Linked DNA regions of Endozoicomonas gorgoniicola. The protein of the gene in region 2 interacts with the protein of the main gene of each other region in a pairwise test. Links are inferred from orthologs where the notes say so. Each region holds a gene or a part of one and is shown on either strand. Other genes may lie near its edges. The genes, in order: leuS and ligA.

Region 1 (9,980 bases), 300 kb from region 2 along the record:
CCGCATGCACAACAAGTCGTTTATTGTCGATAATCAGATTGCCATTATTGGTGGGCGCAATATTGGTGATGAGTATTTTGATGCCAGCGCCGTGGAGTTTGCCGATCTTGATATGGTTCAGATTGGTGCAGCTGTACCGGATATTTCTGTCGATTTTGATGAATACTGGAGCAGTAACCACAGCTATCCGGCTGAAACGATCATCAAGAATTACAACGTCTCTGATAAAAAGCGCGCCAGGCTGATGCTCAAGCTGGAAAAAGCCGTGCAGACGCCTGAGGGACAGCAGTATTTTGAGCGTTTGTACAATGCTCCGATCATCCAGAAACTGGCTGAGGACGATTTGCAGTGGTTCTGGGGACAAGCCAATGTTTATGCGGATGCACCCGATAAAATTGAACGGGTCGACATTGATAACAGTATTCATCTGACGCCCAGGCTGGAGCCGTATTTCCAGAAAGCGCAAAAAGAAGTGATTATGGTGTCGGCTTATTTTATACCCGGTAAGGAAGGCATGGCCTTTATTCGCTCGCTGGTAAAACGCGGGGTTCGGGTAACCATTGTCACCAATAGTCTGGCTTCTATCGATGTTGGCATTGTCCATGCGGGTTATCGTCAGTATCGCCCGGAGCTGCTGGATCTTGGTGTTCAACTGATTGAGATGAAACCCAGGACGAATGAAAAGAAGAACCTGATCAAAGGTTCCAGCAGTCGCGCAAGTCTGCACGCAAAGACCTATATCATCGATGGCGATATCATGTTTGTCGGATCGCTGAACCTTGATCCACGTTCCATCAGGCTAAATACTGAAAACGGTGTGATCTACCATTCACCAGAATTGGTCACTTACATGAAAGAAGAAATACTGGGTGCAGACCGAAAGCTCTCTTGGGTGCTGAGAAAAAACGGCAATACGATTGAGTGGGTGAATGGTCAGGGAGAAGTCGATGCTACAACCGACCCGGAAACGTCCTGGCTGCTGCGTACCAGTATACGGCTATTGTCTATTTTTCCCATCGAAAGCCAGTTGTAGTCTATGCTGACTCCTGAAACGAGCCCGTTTCAGGAGTTGTTCATGTCCAGCCGCACACACCCTTATCCCCGTAGTTTCAGCCATATCGGGCTGTCTGTACCTGACCTTGAAAAAGCTGTCGAATTTTACACCGAGGTGCTGGGCTGGTATCTGATTATGCCTCCCACCGACATCATGGAAGATGACAGTGCTATTGGTGTGATGTGTACTGATGTGTTTGGCAGTGGCTGGGGATCTTTTCGGATTGCCCATTTATCAACGGGTGACCGGATAGGTGTCGAGGTCTTTCAGTTCCCCAACCATGAAACACCTGAGAATAATTTTGAATACTGGAAAACCGGCGTCTTTCATTTCTGTGTTCAGGACCCGGATGTAGAAGGACTGGCAGACCGTATTGTTCGCCATGGTGGCAGGCAGAGAATGCCTGTCAGGTACTATTTCCCCGGTGAGAAACCTTATCGGATGGTCTATATGGAAGATCCTTTTGGCAATATTCTCGAAGTTTACTCGCACAGTTATGAGCTGACGTATTCTGCGGGCGCTTACGGTCAATGAAGTCAGCCCTCCTCCAGAAGGGCTTCAGGTCTTATTTCACCGTGAGTACTTTTTTATTCGCAAAGGGCTGTTCATGCTGCCTGTAATGCAGCTTTGTGCTGCACTTTCTTGAGCTTTGGCAGCTCCCTTGCAAACACAGTCAGTGTCAGAATACAGGCCAGGACATCGGATACCGGAAAGGCCAGCCAGACGCCTTTCAGCTCAAACACCTGTGGCAACAGGTAGAGCATCGGAATCAAAATTAAGACCTGTCGGCTTAGCGTCAAAATAAATGCAGCAACAGGCTTGCCTATCGCCTGAAAATAGCCAGCAGCAATGTTCTGGGCTGCCGCCAGTGGCATCAGGACAGTGATCGTTTTCAGCCCCTGAACCCCCAGCTCCAGAACGGTTTCATCACTGGTAAACAGCTGAATCAGCGTTTCCGGAAAACTCCATGCCAGAACTGCCAGAGCCCCGGAGACAATGGTTCCGAACAGAATGGATTTATAGACGACTGCGAGAACCCGGTCATACTGTCTGGCGCCATAGTTGTAACCTGCGATAGGCAGAAAGCCCTGTGTCATACCAATAATCGGAACAAACAGCAGGGAGATGATTCTGTGCAGTATGCCATAAACCGCAACCGCTATAGGCCCTCCGTATAAATACAGACTCTGGTTAAGCAGTATTACCATGACACTGGCTGCACCTTGTCGTCCAATGGTAGATGCTCCAAGAGACAGGGTTTCACGAATAATGGCTTTGTCCCATCGGAAATACTGTCGTTTGATTTTAAGCTGACTGCCCCCACGCAGATAAAACGACAACAGGTAAACCAGTCCGGCAATCTGGGACAGAACGGTAGCGATAGCCGCACCCTTCAGCCCCATATCCATAAAGATAACAAAGACGATATCCAGTATCAGATTGATAGCCGACGACAGGCACATGCCAATAACAGAATATTTGGTCAGGCCTTCAGCACGCAGTGTATTGTTCATACACATCCAGCAGCCCAGGATGGGAATCCCCATAAGAATGATGGTGTAATATTCCATGGCATAGGGAAGTATCTCCCCGCGCCCACCAAACACAGAGAGAATTTCAGTCGCATAAATACCGCTAAGCACAGAAACCGTCGTACAGATCAGTGCTGCCAGTGAGAGTGCATTACCAAAAGCCAGTCGTGCGGTTTCAAGATCCTTTGCCCCAAGGCTGCGTGAGATAATGGATGAACTACCGACGCCGATGCCCATGCCAAGAGTCGGAATCAGCATGCTGACAGGCAATACGACAGACATTCCTGCAATAGCCATGGCACCGGCATACTGACCGACGATAATAGTATCGATGATGTTATACATCATCAGAACCAGAATGCCTGAGCATGCTGGCAGTGTCATATTCATGAGTAATTTGCCGATGGGGGCATTACCCAGCCGATTTAGTTGGCTCATAAAGATAGGGTCGGCAGGCGTCTGCCCTGTTAGTGACAGACGCCTGAACCTTTTTCGTTCAATTAAGTAGTACAGAAGTACATATCATAAAGTGAAACGGCAATGTATTGAGCTACGGGAAGATCGGGGAAAGTGCGTAGGTATCTGGTAACTGAATCCCCGCCTTCGCGGGGATGGCGATTAGAAGTTATATACCTCTGGGGGTGAGGGATAGCAGTGTTTTCTGTGCCAGTTTCAGCTCTTCGTTCCAGAACTCTTTTTTATGCAGCTGGTCTATTTTGTGGAACAGGGCTTCTGTCAGCTGCTGAGTCATCTGTGTCTGAAAACGGGGGTGATGTATCACCTGCGAAATGCAGTTGCTGTAAAGGGAATAGGTGTCTTCGGGGTTGTCTTCGGGCAGGTTTATGGCCTTTTCCAGGGATTTGAATGCATCAGAATACTGACCCTGTTGCATGGCTTCTAACGCCTGTTCCCTGAACCAGGCTGCTCCAACCGGTACACCAAACTGGGCAAGATCCCTTGACCAGATGCCCTGTTCACACAGTTGCTCTAACTGATCCAGAATGATTTTGGGAGAAGTACCCTGCTTTTTCTCATCATCCATAAAGCCCAGCCATGCCTCGATTTCCAGATCACCCATCCCTTCTGTGAAATCATGGGGAACCCCTTTACGGTGCTTTTTAGACAGTTCGAGGGTATCAATGGCCGCTTTGTAATGCTCGTTCCGCACCTGGATGAAAATAGCAACAAACAGTGCCTTGCCTTTTATGCCTTTGATTTTGGCATCCTCGTGGGAGAGCCCCCATTCCAGCAGCCCCGGTTCCATATCCGCCGCTCCTTTATGGATATGACCCAGTGCCCGGATGATCTGTTCGGGAGTGTATTCATGTTCAAGCATGAAGCTGAAAACAGAGTAAAGCTGCTTGGGGTGATTGTTTTCAATCGCCTGCTTCAGAAAACTATCCACCTGGTTTTTGGTCGCTTTTTCGCTAATAGCGGGAAAGTCGTCATGGCAGGTAGGCTTTCTTTCCAGCACCGGCTTGTCGATGATCGAAACCGGCTCAATGGGCAGCCCTGTTTCAAGATCGTGTCCCAGGGCGTTAGCTGCTTCTTCCAGCTTCATTGCATGCAGATTACTGGCCGTGGGCTTCATAGATCTCTTCCTGTGCTGATTTAATGTGAGTTAAAGGCTTATTTCTTGTATTTCGGACTTTCCGGCCATTGATTAAGGCAATTGCTGACTTTTTTACCGGCAGATGATGGTTTTCATGGGTTACCGTAAAAGAGTCGGCTTTTTGTCATGAGGCAATAGTTTCAGAAGATTGAAGGTAAGTTTTTTCCTCCGGCAACCGATGATGTATAAACCTGTAGCGAATAAGTAGGGTGAGCACCTTGGATGACTATCAGTCAATTCTTAACGGTAAAGAGATTCTGGTGGCAGAAGACAACCCTGCTAATCAGATGGTAATGAAAAAGCTGTTAAAGAAAGTCGGTATCGTGGCGGAGTTTGCTGAAAACGGGCAAATCGCTCTGGACAGTTACCAGCAAAACCATGAACGCTGGCAACTGGTGTTGATGGATTGTGAAATGCCGGTGCTGGACGGTTACGATGCGACTGCTGCCATCAGGCAGTTCGAAGAAGAAGCGGGTTTAGATCGGAAGTTGATTATCGGGCTCAGCGCCCATGCCATTCATGAGTTAAAAAAGAAAGCCCTGGAACGAGGCATGGACGACTACCTTACCAAGCCGATTGACCGGGATTTGCTTTACCAGACGCTGGTTGGCTATCTCTCGTAAAAAAAGACCGGCGCAATACCGGTCTTTCTTCAGAATCATCTATCGATGATCAGCGAGCAGCTCAGTTGGCAGCTCAGTTGGCAACAATATTCACCAGCTTGCCCGGCACTACAATCACCTTACGAATGGTCTTGCCATCGGTAAATTTGGTGACGTTTTCCTGCTCAAGAGCCAGTTTTTCAACTTCGTCCTTAGCCATGTCCGCAGGCACTTCCAGCTTGGCGCGAACCTTGCCATTGACCTGAATCACCATCGTGATGGCGTCTTTCTTCAGGGCCGATTCATCCACCACTGGCCAGCTGGCTCCAATGACAGCTTCCGTATGACCCAGTGACTGCCAGATGCTGTGCATGGCGTGTGGTGCAATCGGAGCCAGCATCAGGGTGGTGGCTTCCAGTGCTTCACGCATAACGGCACGACCTTGCTCGCTGTTGTCCCTGAACTTGCTCAGGGCGTTGTTCAGTTCCATGATGGCAGCGATGGCGGTGTTGAAGGTCAGACGACGGGCGCAGTCGTCAGATACCTTCTTAATGGTTTCGTGAGTCTTACGACGCAGGTCTTTTTGTTCCTTGCTCAGGACATTCAGATCCAGAGCAACGGTGTCAACACCTGCAACATGGTCTGCCACCTGTTTCCAGAAACGACGCAGGAAGCGGTGAGCGCCTTCAACGGCACTTTCAGACCACTCCAGAGTCTGCTCGGGAGGCGCAGCAAACATGGTGTACAGACGAATGGTGTCGGCACCGTACTGGTTGATCATCTCCTGCGGATCAATACCGTTGTTCTTGGACTTGGACATCTTACTCATGCCCGCGTGTTCAACGGTTTCGCCCGTCTCGTTCAGCGTCGCTTTTACCAGACGACCTTTGTCGTCGAACTCCATGTCAACGTCGGTGGGCGCGATCCACTGTTTAACGCCTTTTTCGTCCAGCTTGTAGAACGTGTCCGCCAGAACCATACCCTGACACAGCAGGCGCTTGAACGGCTCGTCGCTATCCACCAGACCGGCATCACGCAGCAGCTTGTGGAAGAAGCGGGAGTACAGCAGGTGCATCACTGCATGCTCAATACCACCGATGTACTGGTCAACCGGCAGCCAGTAGTTGGCAGCAGCCGGGTCCAGCATCTGGTCATCGGACTGTGGAGAACAGTAACGGGCGTAGTACCAGCTGGACTCCATAAAGGTATCGAAGGTATCGGTTTCCAGTGTTGCCGCTGCACCGTTATGAGTGGTTTTTGCCCACTCAGGATCAGCCTTGATCGGGGACTGAACGCCATTCATTTCCACATCTTCCGGCAGGCGTACCGGCAATTCTTCCAGAGGAACAGGAATTTCAGTTCCGTCTTCCAGATATTTCATCGGGATAGGCGCGCCCCAGTAGCGCTGGCGGCTCACACCCCAGTCACGCAGACGATAGTTCACCTGCTTTTCGCCTTTGCCCTCGGCAACCAGTTTGTCGCAGATTGCATTGAAGGCTGCTTCAAAGTGCATACCATCGAATTCGCCGGAGTTCACCAGCTTACCTTTTTCGGTGTAAGCGGCTTTGGTCAGGTCGCACTCTGCATCAGCGTTCAGAGGTTCGATAACCTGTTCAATGGGCAGACCAAAGCGTTGGGCAAACTCATAGTCGCGCTGGTCATGACCCGGAACTGACATCACCGCGCCAGTGCCGTAATCCATCAGTACGAAGTTTGCTGCCCAGACCGGTACTTCACGGCCTGTGATCGGGTGAATAGCACGCAGGCCGGTATCAACACCCATTTTTTCCATGGTCGCCATTTCGGCTTCAGTGACACCGTTGCTCTTGCACTCATCAATGAATGCAGCCAGTTTTTCATTGCTGGCAGCTGCGGCTTTGGTCAGTGGGTGCTCTGCGGCAAGAGCCACGTAAGTAATACCCATCACGGTGTCCGGACGGGTGGTATAAATCTGGAAGTCTTCCGGCGCACCAGCTATCGGGTTAGCAAGTTTGAAGGTCATCTGCACACCTTCAGAACGGCCAATCCAGTTACGCTGCATCGCCTTGACCTGTTCCGGCCACTCTTCCAGCTTGTCCAGGTCAGCCAGCAGTTCGTCGGCGTAGTCTGTGATTTTGATAAACCACTGTGGCAGCTCTTTGCGCTCTACCAGAGTGTCACAGCGCCAGCAGCGTCCGTCTTCAACCTGTTCATTAGCCAGTACCGTCGCGTCGTTCGGACACCAGTTAACGTTGGACATTTTCTTGTACACCAAACCTTTTTCATACAGTTTGGTGAAGAACCACTGTTCCCACTTGTAGTAATCCGGCTGACAGGTTGCCAGTTCGCGGTCCCAGTCGTAACCAAAGCCCAGACGCTTCAGCTGGCCTTTCATGTACTCAATATTTTCGTAAGTCCACGGGGCGGGGGCGGTCTTGTTTTTAATGGCTGCGTTTTCCGCAGGCAGACCGAAGGCATCCCAACCCATTGGTTGCATGACATTTTTGCCCTGCATGCGTTGATAGCGGGAAATCACGTCACCAATGGTGTAGTTGCGAACGTGACCCATGTGTAGTCGACCACTGGGGTATGGGAACATGGAAAGGCAGTAGTATTTCTCCTTTCCTTCGTCCTCGGTCACAGCAAAGCTGTTGTTTTTTTCCCAGTAAGACTGGGCATCAGTTTCGATCTGATGCGGGTGGTAATGCTCTTCCATCATAGCTCTAATAAATAGCTCTATCGAGAATCAGGTATTGGGTTTAAACGGCCAAGGATACCTCAGTGAAACCGCTTGGGATAGCATTCTTTACAGCTCTTCCCTGCCAGCAAATGACTCTTTCTCATAGGGTGCATAGGAGTGGTAGGCATCATGCTTAATCTGAATACCTGGTATTTCCAGCTTGTTTGGAGTTGGCGGCTCAGGAAGACGGCCTAAGGGGTAATGGCAGGTGTTGGGAACAGCGTACTCTTTTTGAACTGCTGAAAGCCTGCCTATAGCGCATTTGAATTCGTCAGAGGTGTGCGGCATAGGGTTATGCTCTCTGGCTTCGTTTGGAATATTTATCCACTCGCTGCCAGGTATCCCCCCGGCAAGAGACAGTTTCATAATACTGGTTGATTTTCGAGTCTTGCTGGAGAGTGATTTTTGTTCAAAAGCTATTGCTAAGTTAAAGTTACCCTGTTCATCCTTGTAGATATCAAACCCGGTCATCGGCTTGGTCTTGTCAATATTTATCCGCTCTTCACCTATTGACAGAAATCTACTAGAAACGATGACTCCCTGATTAAAGTTAACAAGCTTCCTTCTATCAATATCAATGATAAAGAGATAGCCTTTTTGCATAACGAATAGCCAGTTTTTCCCAAAAGCACGATTAAATTCAGTGTGGAAAGCTAAGTAGGCAGGAGATCGTTGCCATGGTTTTATTGTAATGGGAAATAGGAGTTTATAATGAAATTGAAAATCTTCAGCATTAAACCAGATCAACGAACGTGTGGGAAGCTTGACAGACTCAATGGATTTGGATTGACCACTTCTGCCAATGTATATACGACCATTAGAGCAGGCGAAAGCAAACTCACCGTTGCCCAGGTCTTGAAAAATTTTAGGCCTGGGGTGGCCTGATTTATCAGGCTTTTCTATTGGACAGTCAGCAAGAGTGCCACTAAAGGCACTTGTCCATGAACCGTATGAGTATTCAATGACAACGGCATTCCCATTATCGCCTACTGTGGCCAGCTGGTGAACGAGGCGTGCTTTAACGTTTGTTGAGGCACTCAGGATAACGGTAGAAAAAAATAGTGTTTTAAATAACCATTCCATAAAGCAAACCCTTGAGTTTATGAATTAGCCAGCACAGTTTGCAGTACTGAAGCTCACAGCAGGATAGCTCAATTGGTTCATTAGCAACTTTCTTGTAATAAGTTTTTCAGGATGCCTCCGTGAAACCACCCGGGGCAGCTTTCTTTACAGCTCTTGCCAGCCAAAAGCATTTTCGTTTGTGCGCATGCGAACGCTGTAATCGGTATTGTCAGGTGATCTTTCAAAGGTGATATGGGAGTGGTAATGATCCAGCTGAGGCTGATCGCCCGTTAAGCCTTTTAGCTCTCTGGGGGCAGGAGGCTTGTTTAGTTTATGAGGCCAGTGGCAACTCTTGGGAAGATCTTCTCCCAGAATGCCGGATCGCCAGTCGGCTATATCACAATTGAATTTGTCAGAGCCGTAATTAGAGGGAGCATGGTAATGTGCCGGGGGATTACCTGGCTGATTTTGCCATTGTTGCCCGGGAGTGCCGTCGGGTAGGGGCAGGCGTTGAATAAGAAGCTTAGGTTTTTTTGTTTTTTCACTGGGTAATTCCATTGCCCCCAGCAAATGAAATGTGTCTTGTTTGTCCTTATAAATATCAAACCCCGCCATTGGCAGGGTATAATCGATGTTGTGTCGATCATTGCCCATTCGCAGGTAACTATAGCCATAAAAGCCCAAATATATAGGCCAGCTTGGTATTGAAACGAGTTGTTTTGTATTGATATCAATAATAAACAGGTTGCCTTTCTGGGCAGCAAACAGCCAGTTTTTTCCAAAGGTATCGTTAAACTCTTTGTTGAACACTATCAATACGGGTGACGTTTTCGATTCAAGAAAAATCCCAATCTTCTCATTTTTATAAAAAGATGCTGTGTCATACCAGAACATGTAACTTGTGGGAAGCTGGACAGAATCAGCGGGCTTGCCATTTTCGGCAATAAACACATAACCATTAGAACAGCCAAAAGCAAACTGATTTTTGTCCAAAGGTTGGTGAGAGGCATTTGGAAAAAAATCATTTAAATTACCATTTGCTTCTGCCCTGCAGCCCTCGAGAGTGTTTTCAAACACGACCTGCCAGTTTTCAGCACCAGAATTTTCTATGACAACCGCTGTTCCTGCTGAATCTATGCCAGCTAGCTGATAGACGACTTCGGCATGAGTGTTGGTTGAAGCAATCGTGAAGAATGGCGTTAAGAGCAGTGCGTAAAATAACTTGTTCATTGAACTGAACTTGTGGATCTGAGCATTTTTCCAAATCCGATTGTGAATACGAACAATGAAGAAATATAGTTCAATTTATATTGGCGGGTGACTTTTTCGATGGCAGTTAAGTGTGCAGGTATTGCAGGTAGGTGTGCAGGTATTGCAGGTAGGTGTGCAGGTATTGCAG
Region 2 (9,707 bases):
GTGCCGTCAGGCTGAATCTCAATAACAGGGTGCTGTTCATCAAGAGCTGCCGGCCAGGTGGCATTGAATGGTTCGACGCTCGACTCTGCACTACCGGGAAATAAAAAACCCGCTAGCAGGCTACCCAATAACAAAGAAAAGAACTGTCGCATATTATCTACAGGCTCTAGAAAATGAACGCTAAGAATAGACAGTTATCTTAAAGAACGCAGACAGTTACCAATTTATTTTTTAAGCACAATGTGAACTGACAGGAAGTATTCTGAATTCGCCCTGATATTTATTTCGGAACAAAAGTGCTATTTTATCCCTTCGAATAATGTTTGTTGGCAGAACGCTGAATGATCATACCTTATAAGGACATTGAACCCGATACACTCAACAACCTGATTGAAGAATTTGTCACCCGCGATGGCACCGACAATGGCTACGACCAGCCTCTGGAACAAAAAATAGAAAGTGTCCTGAAACAGCTACAGCAAGGGGAAGTCGTGGTTGTTTTTGACCCGAACCTGGCCAGCGTTAATATTGTGCCGAGAAATATGGTAGCCGCGATGGATGGTAGCCATTAAGGAAGCATATATTGCTGTTGGCTGTTGGCTGTTGGCTAAAAGCCAACAGCCAACTCCTCAAAGCGGAAACTGTGTCAACTCCACACCATTCAACATCAGCAACCCATCTTCCAGAGCCATTTTCAGGGTTCTGCTTTCCTGCCAGACCGCTTTAGCCTGCTGCATGCTGTTCAGGCATTGCATCTGCTCACCGGAATCCTGAAATTGCAGACAGGAAGCGGTAAGGAAGTCACCACTGTTCACCATGGTCTGACACATGGAAGTGTAAAGTACCGCTTCCGCTGGCTTCCCGCCCTGCTCCTGAACCATTTGCTGAGGAATATATTCACAGCCCCAGTCCAGCAGCTCATCGGACAAATGAACAGAAGCAGACACAGCCAGCGACTGCATCGCTGCATGAGTCATCAGGCTTTCTTCTATCGGTGTCTGAGGTGGGTTATCCAGAAACTGTTCTACAAATGCTTTAGTTTTGTCTGTACCTGTCAGATCAAAGGCAAAAGAAAAATGTCCTTTGCTGGTCTGTACCGAGACTTCATCAACCGCAATACGTGGCTGAGTACTGATTAAATCCCGTAACCACAGACCAGCATCGTCAACCGACATGACCTGTTCAGCATCACCGCGCCCCAGCAGTTCAGGGATACGTTCAAGCAGATTCCTGTCAAGATTTTCCACGCTGGAACTGATGCTTAACCCTTCAATCAGATTATCCAGCCCCTGGTCGGACAATAGCGGAACAGTCACTGAGCCAGTACTCATGACCATATGACTGCTCAGCTGGTCATTAGCCGTTGTCTGCTCACCTTCAGCCTGAAAGTTATCCACAACCAGCAATACATCGGAAGAAACGGAAGGCACAGAGTAAGAGACTTCCGGAGCCGTCATGGACCAGCTCTGTTCATGGGTACTGAATTCCACCACCGGAGAATTCATGGCCATGCGAAACAGGGGCTCACTGTTTTCATGCACCGTCCAGACCAGAGGTTCCATATCCACAGCAACGGTTCCGGAGCCCTGGCTGGTCAGCTGCCCCTCTGCTGGGTCAACCTGTAAAGTCAGCACCGATTCCGGATCCAGAGGCCATTCAATACCTTCTGTGGTCAGTCTGGCGGATACGGAACCGTTCAGATTCATAGAACCACTGATGGTTCCGGGCATGGTAAAACGAACACCCTGCTCATACGTGTAATAGTTAACGTCCAGATCACCGGAGATCATGCCCGGCACAGAAAACAGAGAGCCATGATTCAGAGTACCGGTCAGTTCCAGCGCCTGACCGTTAATCTTGCGCAAGCCCGTTCCCTGAAGTGTCAGTTCCAGATCCGTACTGCCATAACCCCGACTGATGGACAGGTTTTCAACACGATAGTCGTGCTGCTCTGCCAGATTGACCAGATCATTCTTCAAACGGCTTTCAAGAATAAAACCGTTCAGGGCTGGCATACCCAGTACCGCCAGGCCTGCCAGTCCGGCCATACCGGATATCCATAATTTTTTTGTATTCGTCATTGATTACTTCTTACTTATAGTTTGCAGCGACGCAGTTGCTCGCCATAATTACTGGCCCGACTCTTTACACGTCGTGCCGTATTCATCAGCCATGGCTTACTCTTGTGAGTACCACGGCGATACCCCCCCATACCTTCGTGATAGTTGAGATACAACTGATCAGCCCGCCACAGGGATACCCCATTCACACGACGGGCTTTATTGGTGTACCAGCCAATAAAATCAATTGCGTCAGCAAAGTCATCACGGCTTTTAAACCAGCCTCCGGTTTCATCCAGATATTCCTGCCAGGTACCGTCCTGCGCCTGGGCATAACCATAGGCTGAAGATTTACGCGGTAGCGGAATAAACAGGAAGTAAGGGCGAGGCGGCCGAACGTTGTGTCTGAAGCTGGATTCCTGATACATAATCGCCATCTGTACCTGCACAGGGGTTCCCCACTTCTTCTGGGATTTTTTTGCCGCCTTATACCAGCTGGGCTTTTCTCTGAAGATGCTACACAGGTTATGCCTGTCAGAAGGCGGAGCCGTACTACTGCACCCGCTTAACAGCAGGCTGATCAACAGGATCAGCCCCCCCAGTTTCTTAGTGTGGCTATTTTTAGAAAAGCTTTTTCTTAAGAACAAGGCCGATATTTGTATCATTCAACGCCCCAGTCCGCTTTCAGTGCTATGAAATCGTCTTCGGAAATCACTTTAACCCCAAGATTCTGTGCTTTGGTTAACTTCGATCCTGCTTTTTCTCCGGCCAGCAATACGGTGGTTTTTGCTGAAACAGACCCGGATACCTTAGCGCCCAGTTGTTGCAGAATCTCTTTTCCCTGATCTCTGGTCATAGAATGCAGGGAGCCGGTCAATACCCAGGTTTCTCCGGCCAGTGGTTGTGCTACGTCTTCAGCCGGTGCTTCAATAGCGGCCCATGTAACCCCCTGCTCCAGCAGTTCTGCAATCACGTCCTTATTATGAGGCTGACGGAAAAATTTCTCGATATGCGACGCCACAACAGGACCCACATCATCAACAGTTTGCAGATCATCAACACAGGCTGAACGAATGGCTTCCAGTTCTTTATAGTGGCTGACCAGACTGCGTGCCGTCGCCTCTCCCACTTCCCGAATACCCAGAGAATAAATAAAACGGGCAAGGGTTGTCGTACGACTGCGATCCAGGGCATTAATCAGGTTGGTGGCTGACTTTTTACCCATTCGCTCCAGGCCGGAAACCTGTTCTACCGTCAGTTTGTAGAGGTCGGCAACGGTATTAATCAGGCCTTTTGCCACCAGCTGGTCCACCAGTTTATCGCCCAGCCCTTCAATATCCAGCGCCTTGCGGGACGCATAATGCTTAATGGCTTCCTTACGCTGCGCGGAACAGAACAAACCACCGGAACAACGTGCCGATGCTTCACCTTCATCCTGCTCGATTTCAGAATCACACACCGGACAGGTGTCCGGCATAACAACATCTCGCAGCTGATCGTCTGAAGGCCGGCGGGAATGAACAACACCCACCACTTTAGGGATAACATCACCCGCCCGATGCACAATGACCGTATCACCTATTTTCAGATCGAGGCGGATAATTTCATCCATATTGTGCAACGTGGCATTACTGACCGTAACGCCCCCCACAAACACAGGCTCCAGTCTGGCGACAGGCGTTACCGCACCAGTTCGCCCCACCTGAAACTCAACGTCTTTCAGCAGGGTCATCTCTTCCTGCGCTGGAAACTTGCGGGCAATCGCCCAGCGTGGTGCGCGAGCCACAAAACCCAGCTGTTCCTGCAAAGCCAGGTCATTTACCTTGTAGACAATGCCGTCTATTTCATAAGGTAAACTCTGTCGTTTTTCTGCCAGCTGTCCGTAGTAATCTTCACAGGCTTTAATACCGGTGACGACCTGCATTTCAGGGTTAATGCGCAGCCCCCACTGACTGAACTGTTCCAGAATGTCAGCGTGTTTATCAGGCAGGCTACCCCCTTCGACAATACCGGCACTGTAACAGTACATATCCAGAGGACGACGTGCCGTCACTCTGGAATCCAGCTGCCGCAAACTGCCCGCAGCCGCATTACGGGGATTGACAAAGACCTTTTCTTCTCTGGCACGGGCGCGGGCATTCATCGTTTCAAAACCGGCTTTGGGCATGAAGATTTCACCGCGCACTTCCAGCCGTTCAGGCCAGCCTTTCCCCATGAGTTTAAGCGGTATGGATGAAATAGTCCGAACATTCTGGGTGATATCTTCCCCGGTGGTACCGTCACCACGGGTAGCACCACGAACCAGAATGCCATTCTCGTACAGCAAACTGACGGCAATACCATCCAGCTTGGGTTCACAGGCGTATTCGATATCAGCCGTAGCGGTCAGACGCTCTTTTACACGACGGTTAAAATCCTGCAGGTCGGCTTCATCGAAGGCATTATCCAGCGACAGCATCGGCAGTTCATGACGAACCTGACCAAACTCTTTCAGGGGGGCAGCACCGACACGCTGAGTAGGAGAATCTCCGGTGATCAATTCCGGATTGTCGGTTTCCAGTTGTTTCAGGCGTTGCAGTAACTGGTCGTAAGCGGCGTCACTGATCTGTGGATCATCCAGCACGTAATAACGATGGTTGTGGTGGTTAATCTGCTGACGCAGGTCCTGAATTTCCTGCTCAACATCTTCCTGAGAGAATAGATTTAGGTCAGTCATGGTCCGGGAGAGTATTAAAGCCCCGTCTTTTAAATAACATTTAACAACGACGGGGCTGACAAGAGAATTAGTGAGAAAGCTTGATCGCCAGCTGCTTACGTTCGTAATCACGAATGCGCTGGCGACAATGCTCCAGTGTCTGCTGGGTCATTACACTCATATTCTCATCCTTGAGTTCACCGCCAAGATCCAGTGCCAGCTGCTTTGCAGTTTCTTCCATCTGGGCAAAGGCTTTCTGCGGTGCTTCCGGTCCGGGCAGGCACAGAAACAGGCTGAGAATCGTCGTTTCTGTCGCTTCCATCTGTTCGATATCAAACGTACCCGGTTTTACACCGTTGGCAAGGCTGAACTGTATCTGTCCACTGCCGTCTTTGCTGCTGTAGCGATGGAAAATCGACCGATCACCAAAGCGCATGCCAGCCGTCAGTACACTTTGCAGCAGGCGGGTACCATCAAACAGCTCATTGTTTTTAGCCAGCACGTTAATGACGATCACTTCTTCAATAGCAGGGCGGTCAGACAGCTTTTCCTTGTCCTTTTCCACCTTCCTGACAGGTCGTTGCTTAGCCCTTGTCTCTGGAGCAGCAGGCTCAGCCATCGCTGCTACGGAGTCTGCACCATCCCGGATTTTATGCTGTAAAGGCTTAATCTCATCCATCGGTTGTGGCTGGTCATCGACAGAAGGTGCAGCAGGCTGTTCAAACCCGGTCTCCACGTTTCCTGCACGACCACTGGCTAACGGCTCGGACAGATCCAGCCCTGGTTCAATGGCTGAGCCAAAGTCCATGCTGTCAAAATCCGGTTCGATACGGTCAAAACGATTTGACCGATCTTCCCTGCGTACACGTTTTGGTGCATCAGACTCAACCGCCTCAGTTTCTGGCAGTTCATCCTGCGCACTGGTGGGACGCGCGCCGCCATTGGGCAGCTCACTGGAAAATGACTCGTCGTAGCCTTTTACTTCTTCAATTCCAAACGTCAACTCAGAGGCTCGTTTACGAGCCAGACGCATACGGCGGTATCCATCAATAATTACTCCAATAATGACGATAACTCCGATTACTATCAGCCACTCTCGTAAACTCATGTCCATGCCATCCGTCTTACCGCACTTTCCGGTTGCTCAGTGCTTACTACCTGACTCCCGAACCGGAAAAATAAGGTGTATTTCATTCAATGGTACATCAAAAATACATGAATCGGACTACCTTGAAAGCAATACACGACCATGTTGTTATACTACATTACTGCTACACCGCTACTACATTGCAGCCATAGCAGCTGCTTCTTCAATATCCACAGACACCGGCCGGGAAACTCCAGGCTCCTGCATGGTAACCCCCACCAGCTGATTAGCCGCCTGCATTGCAATCTTGTTGTGGGTGATGTAGATGAACTGTACCTTGTCACTCATCTCCGACACCATTTTTGCATAGCGGCCAACGTTAGCGTCATCCAGTGGCGCATCCACCTCGTCCAGCATACAGAACGGCGATGGATTCAACTGGAAGATGGCAAAAACCAGCGCAATGGCAGTCAGTGCCTTTTCCCCGCCGGATAACAGGTGGATAGTACTGTTCTTTTTACCGGGCGGCTGTGCCATGATCGCCACACCGGTATCCAGCAGATCTTCGCCCGTCAGTTCCAGATAAGCCCGGCCTCCGCCGAACACTCTGGGAAACAGATCCTGCAGACCTGAATTTACCTTATCAAAGGTATTCTTGAAACGTTGCCGGGTTTCCCGGTCAATCTTCCTGATTGCATTCTCTAACGTTTCCAGCGCAGATTCCAGATCTTCGTTCTGGGCGTCCAGATAGTTTTTGCGTTCAGACTGGGTTTCATACTCTTCAATCGCTGCCAGATTGATCGCCCCAAGTCGTTCAATCCGAGCCTGCAGACGTTCCAGTTCATACTCCCAGCCCTGCTCTGAAGCCTCTTCCGGCATATTAGCCAGCACCGTTTGCAGGTCAAACTGATCTTCTTTTAACTGTTCAGCCAGTGTCGTCCGGCGTACCTGCATGCCCTGCCAGTCCATACGCAGTTTTTCCAGACGGGAACGGGCAGTCTGTGCTTTCTGCTCAGCGGCCTGACGCTCTTTCTCATATTGTTGCAGATGCTGTTCAACCTTTTCCAGTTCACTGCGGGCGGTCTGCATGGCCTCTTCTTCTTCCAGCCGACGCGTCAGCAAAGCTTCCAGCTGCTCCTGTAATTCACCTTCAGGTGAGTGGGATTCATTCAGGGAAGCCTGTAACAGTTCCCTTCGCTCACGCAGTTTAGTGGACTGCTGGCTCAGCCGTTCGATGGCTGCCCGCAATGACATGACCTGACTGTTGATGCTCTGTTGTCGCAGTGCCAGCTGATGGGAACGCTCTTTATCGTGACGGGAGCGCTGTCGCACGTCTTCCAGCTTTTCACGACAACGTTCACGTTTTTCCAGCAGTTCATCTTTATGACTGCTGTCGTATTCCATAAGGTCCAGAGCTTCCTGCAATTTCAGGCGGGATTCATTCACTTGCTCCTGCTCAAGCAATTGCTGTTCCCGACAATCCGCCAGTTCCTGCTCCAGACGCCTGCGTCGCTCAGAAAACTGCTCCAACCGGACTTTGCGCCCCTGTAAGTCAGCACGCACTTCACCCTGCTGCCGGTTCAGATCAGACAACTGCTGTTGAATTTCCTTACGGAGACTTTCCAGAACATCGCCCTTCTCTCTGTGGTTTTGCAGGTCCTCGGCCAACTGTTCGAGAGTCTGCTCCAACTGTTCCAGTTTAATGGTCAGCGCTTCCAGCTCCTGCTGCCGTTCAAGCACCCCCGAGCTGTTATCGGCACTGCGATTAACCCGCAGCCAGCTGCGGGACAGCCAGATACCTTCCGGGGTAATGATCGATTCATGGGGTTCCAGTGACGCACGCAGCCCTAACGCTTTGTCCAGCGATTCACAGGTAAAAATACCGGCCAGCAATGGCAGGGCTTCACTACCAGCCACCACTTTACTGGCCAGAGCCACCAGCCCCGATTTATCCGCCTGCGGTGTTACGGTCTGGCTGGAATCCAGCAATATGGCTGAACCCTGTTCCAGATTACCGAGAAAACTGGCAACCGGATCAAAGCCATCGACACATAATGCCTGCAAACTGTCGCCCAAAACCGTTTCCATGGCCAGCTCCCAGCCACTGTCCACCTGCAGTTTTTCTGCCAGCCGGGGACGGTTCTGCAACCCATGTTCTTCCATCCACACCAGTACGCCGGTATCCTGCCCCATGGCGGCCTGTTGCAAGGCTTCCAGAGAGGCATGCCGACCACGCAGGGTACTGAGTTCAGAACGGCTGCGATCACGCTGCTCCAGTCGTTCATCCACTGCCGTACGATTCTGTTCGATTTCGGTCAGGGTATCTTCCTGACGCAGTTCCTGAGTCTCACGCGTCATTTCCAGTTCGGTCAGACGCTCAGCCAGCAGTTCAATTTCTTCCTGGTCTTCACCACCGCCAAGGCCATCCAGTTCGCCTTTCAGGCGCTGGTCTCGCTCGGACAGACGCTGAATCACCTGTTCAGCGTGTTGAATGCGGGACTGTTCGACTTCTGCCGTACGACGAGGTTCATGGGAACGCTGGTTAAACTGATCCCATTCCTGCTGCAGCCGGTGCATCTCTTCTTCCGCCTGAGCCAGCGCATCACCGGAACCGGCTTCCTGCTCCAGCAGCATTTCCAGCTCAGGTTCAATCTCCAGTTTCTCGGCTTCGAGCAGCTCCAGCTGTTCCTGATCATCCGCCATCTGTTCACGGGCTTCCTGCCAACTGTGTTCCAGCTGTTCAAGATCATGACTCAGCTCTTTCGCCCGCTCTTCACGGTGGCGCAAAGTCTGCTCGATGCGGGTAACTTCATTGCCGGTGCCGTAGAATTTAGCCTGAGTCTCGTGGAAGTGATCGCTCAGTTCCATCTGCGCGGCACGGTCTTCCTCCGAACGGGCATCTGCTGAGCGCTGTTGGCTGACAGCTGCTTCCAGCTGAACTTCCAGCTCACTGATAACGTGTTCCTGAGACTTCGCACCTTCATCAATGGTTTTCCAGCGCAGTGCCTGCAACTGAGCCTTTTTCAGGCGCTCTTCGCCTTTAAATTCCTTATACTTTTCCGCAGCCTGTGCCTGACGCTGCAAATGTCCAAGACGCCGACCCAGCTCTTCACGCAGGTCAGTCAGACGTTCAAGGTTTTCATTGGTACGACGAATGCGGTTTTCGGTTTCCCGCCTGCGTTCTTTGTATTTGGAGATGCCAGCGGCTTCTTCAATAAAGACGCGCAGTTCTTCCGGCTTGGATTCCACCAGGTTGGACACGATCCCCTGACTGATGATGGCATAGCTGCGAGGTCCGAGACCTGTCCCCAGAAAGATATCCATTACATCCCGCCGACGACATTTGGTTCCGTTGAGGTAATAGAAATTCTTGGCTTCAGAGGTAAGCAGACGCTTCACGGAGATTTCGCTGAATGCCGCGTATTCTCCGGTCACCCGGCCTTCGTTGTTGTCAAAGACCAACTCAACCGACGCTTTGGCAGCCGGTTTGCGACTGTTTGACCCCTTGAAAATAACATCGGTCATGGACTCGCCACGCAGGTGCTTGGCGGAAGACTCGCCCATCACCCAGCGCACAGCGTCGATAATATTAGACTTACCGCACCCGTTAGGCCCGACCACACCACTCATATTGGAGGGAAAATGAACCACGGTTGGGTCCACAAATGATTTGAAACCGGCCAGTTTGATCGATTTTAGACGCATCTTATCCTTTAGCTCATCGCTTTCGGGGCCACAGCATGCCGCCTCGCGGCCCCCATTCCCTGTCCTCGAGTGTTGCCTGGATCACCTACTGACGTATTGAACGAATCAAGTCTGATGACGTTCAGCAACATTTTGCTGCCAAAAGCCTTAACTTTCAGAG

The links.
Region 1: the proteins of ligA (region 2) and leuS interact in binary tests that used the Escherichia coli proteins (3 or more experiments, as listed by UniProt). The link is inferred for Endozoicomonas gorgoniicola from one-to-one orthologs.

What each region holds. Positions count from the first base shown.
Region 1 is NZ_JAPFCC010000001.1:3,846,014-3,855,993, reverse strand. Bases 4,695-7,860 are described here. They hold leuS (leucine--tRNA ligase), read right to left. Parts: upstream 7,496-7,860; coding sequence 4,895-7,495; downstream 4,695-4,894. Other genes in these bases: NX722_RS17520 (hypothetical protein), read right to left, coding at 7,586-7,860; NX722_RS17530 (response regulator), read left to right, coding at 4,695-4,821. Outside these bases: NX722_RS17550 (phospholipase D family protein), read left to right, coding at 1-1,033; NX722_RS17545 (lactoylglutathione lyase family protein), read left to right, coding at 1,076-1,588; NX722_RS17540 (MATE family efflux transporter), read right to left, coding at 1,660-3,024; NX722_RS17535 (hypothetical protein), read right to left, coding at 3,212-4,177; more of NX722_RS17530, read left to right, coding at 4,417-4,694; more of NX722_RS17520, read right to left, coding at 7,861-8,602; NX722_RS17515 (hypothetical protein), read right to left, coding at 8,747-9,811.
Region 2 is NZ_JAPFCC010000001.1:3,544,212-3,553,918, forward strand. The notes cover bases 2,250-5,142. They hold ligA (NAD-dependent DNA ligase LigA), read right to left. Parts: upstream 4,777-5,142; coding sequence 2,722-4,776; downstream 2,250-2,721. Other genes in these bases: NX722_RS16305 (transglycosylase SLT domain-containing protein), read right to left, coding at 2,250-2,725; zipA (cell division protein ZipA), read right to left, coding at 4,844-5,142. In the rest of the region: NX722_RS16290 (hypothetical protein), read right to left, coding at 1-152; NX722_RS16295 (YheU family protein), read left to right, coding at 342-572; NX722_RS16300 (YdgA family protein), read right to left, coding at 630-2,081; more of NX722_RS16305, read right to left, coding at 2,096-2,249; more of zipA, read right to left, coding at 5,143-5,863; chromosome segregation protein SMC, read right to left, coding at 6,038-9,547. UniProt on the Escherichia coli protein: DNA ligase that catalyzes the formation of phosphodiester linkages between 5'-phosphoryl and 3'-hydroxyl groups in double-stranded DNA using NAD as a coenzyme and as the energy source for the reaction.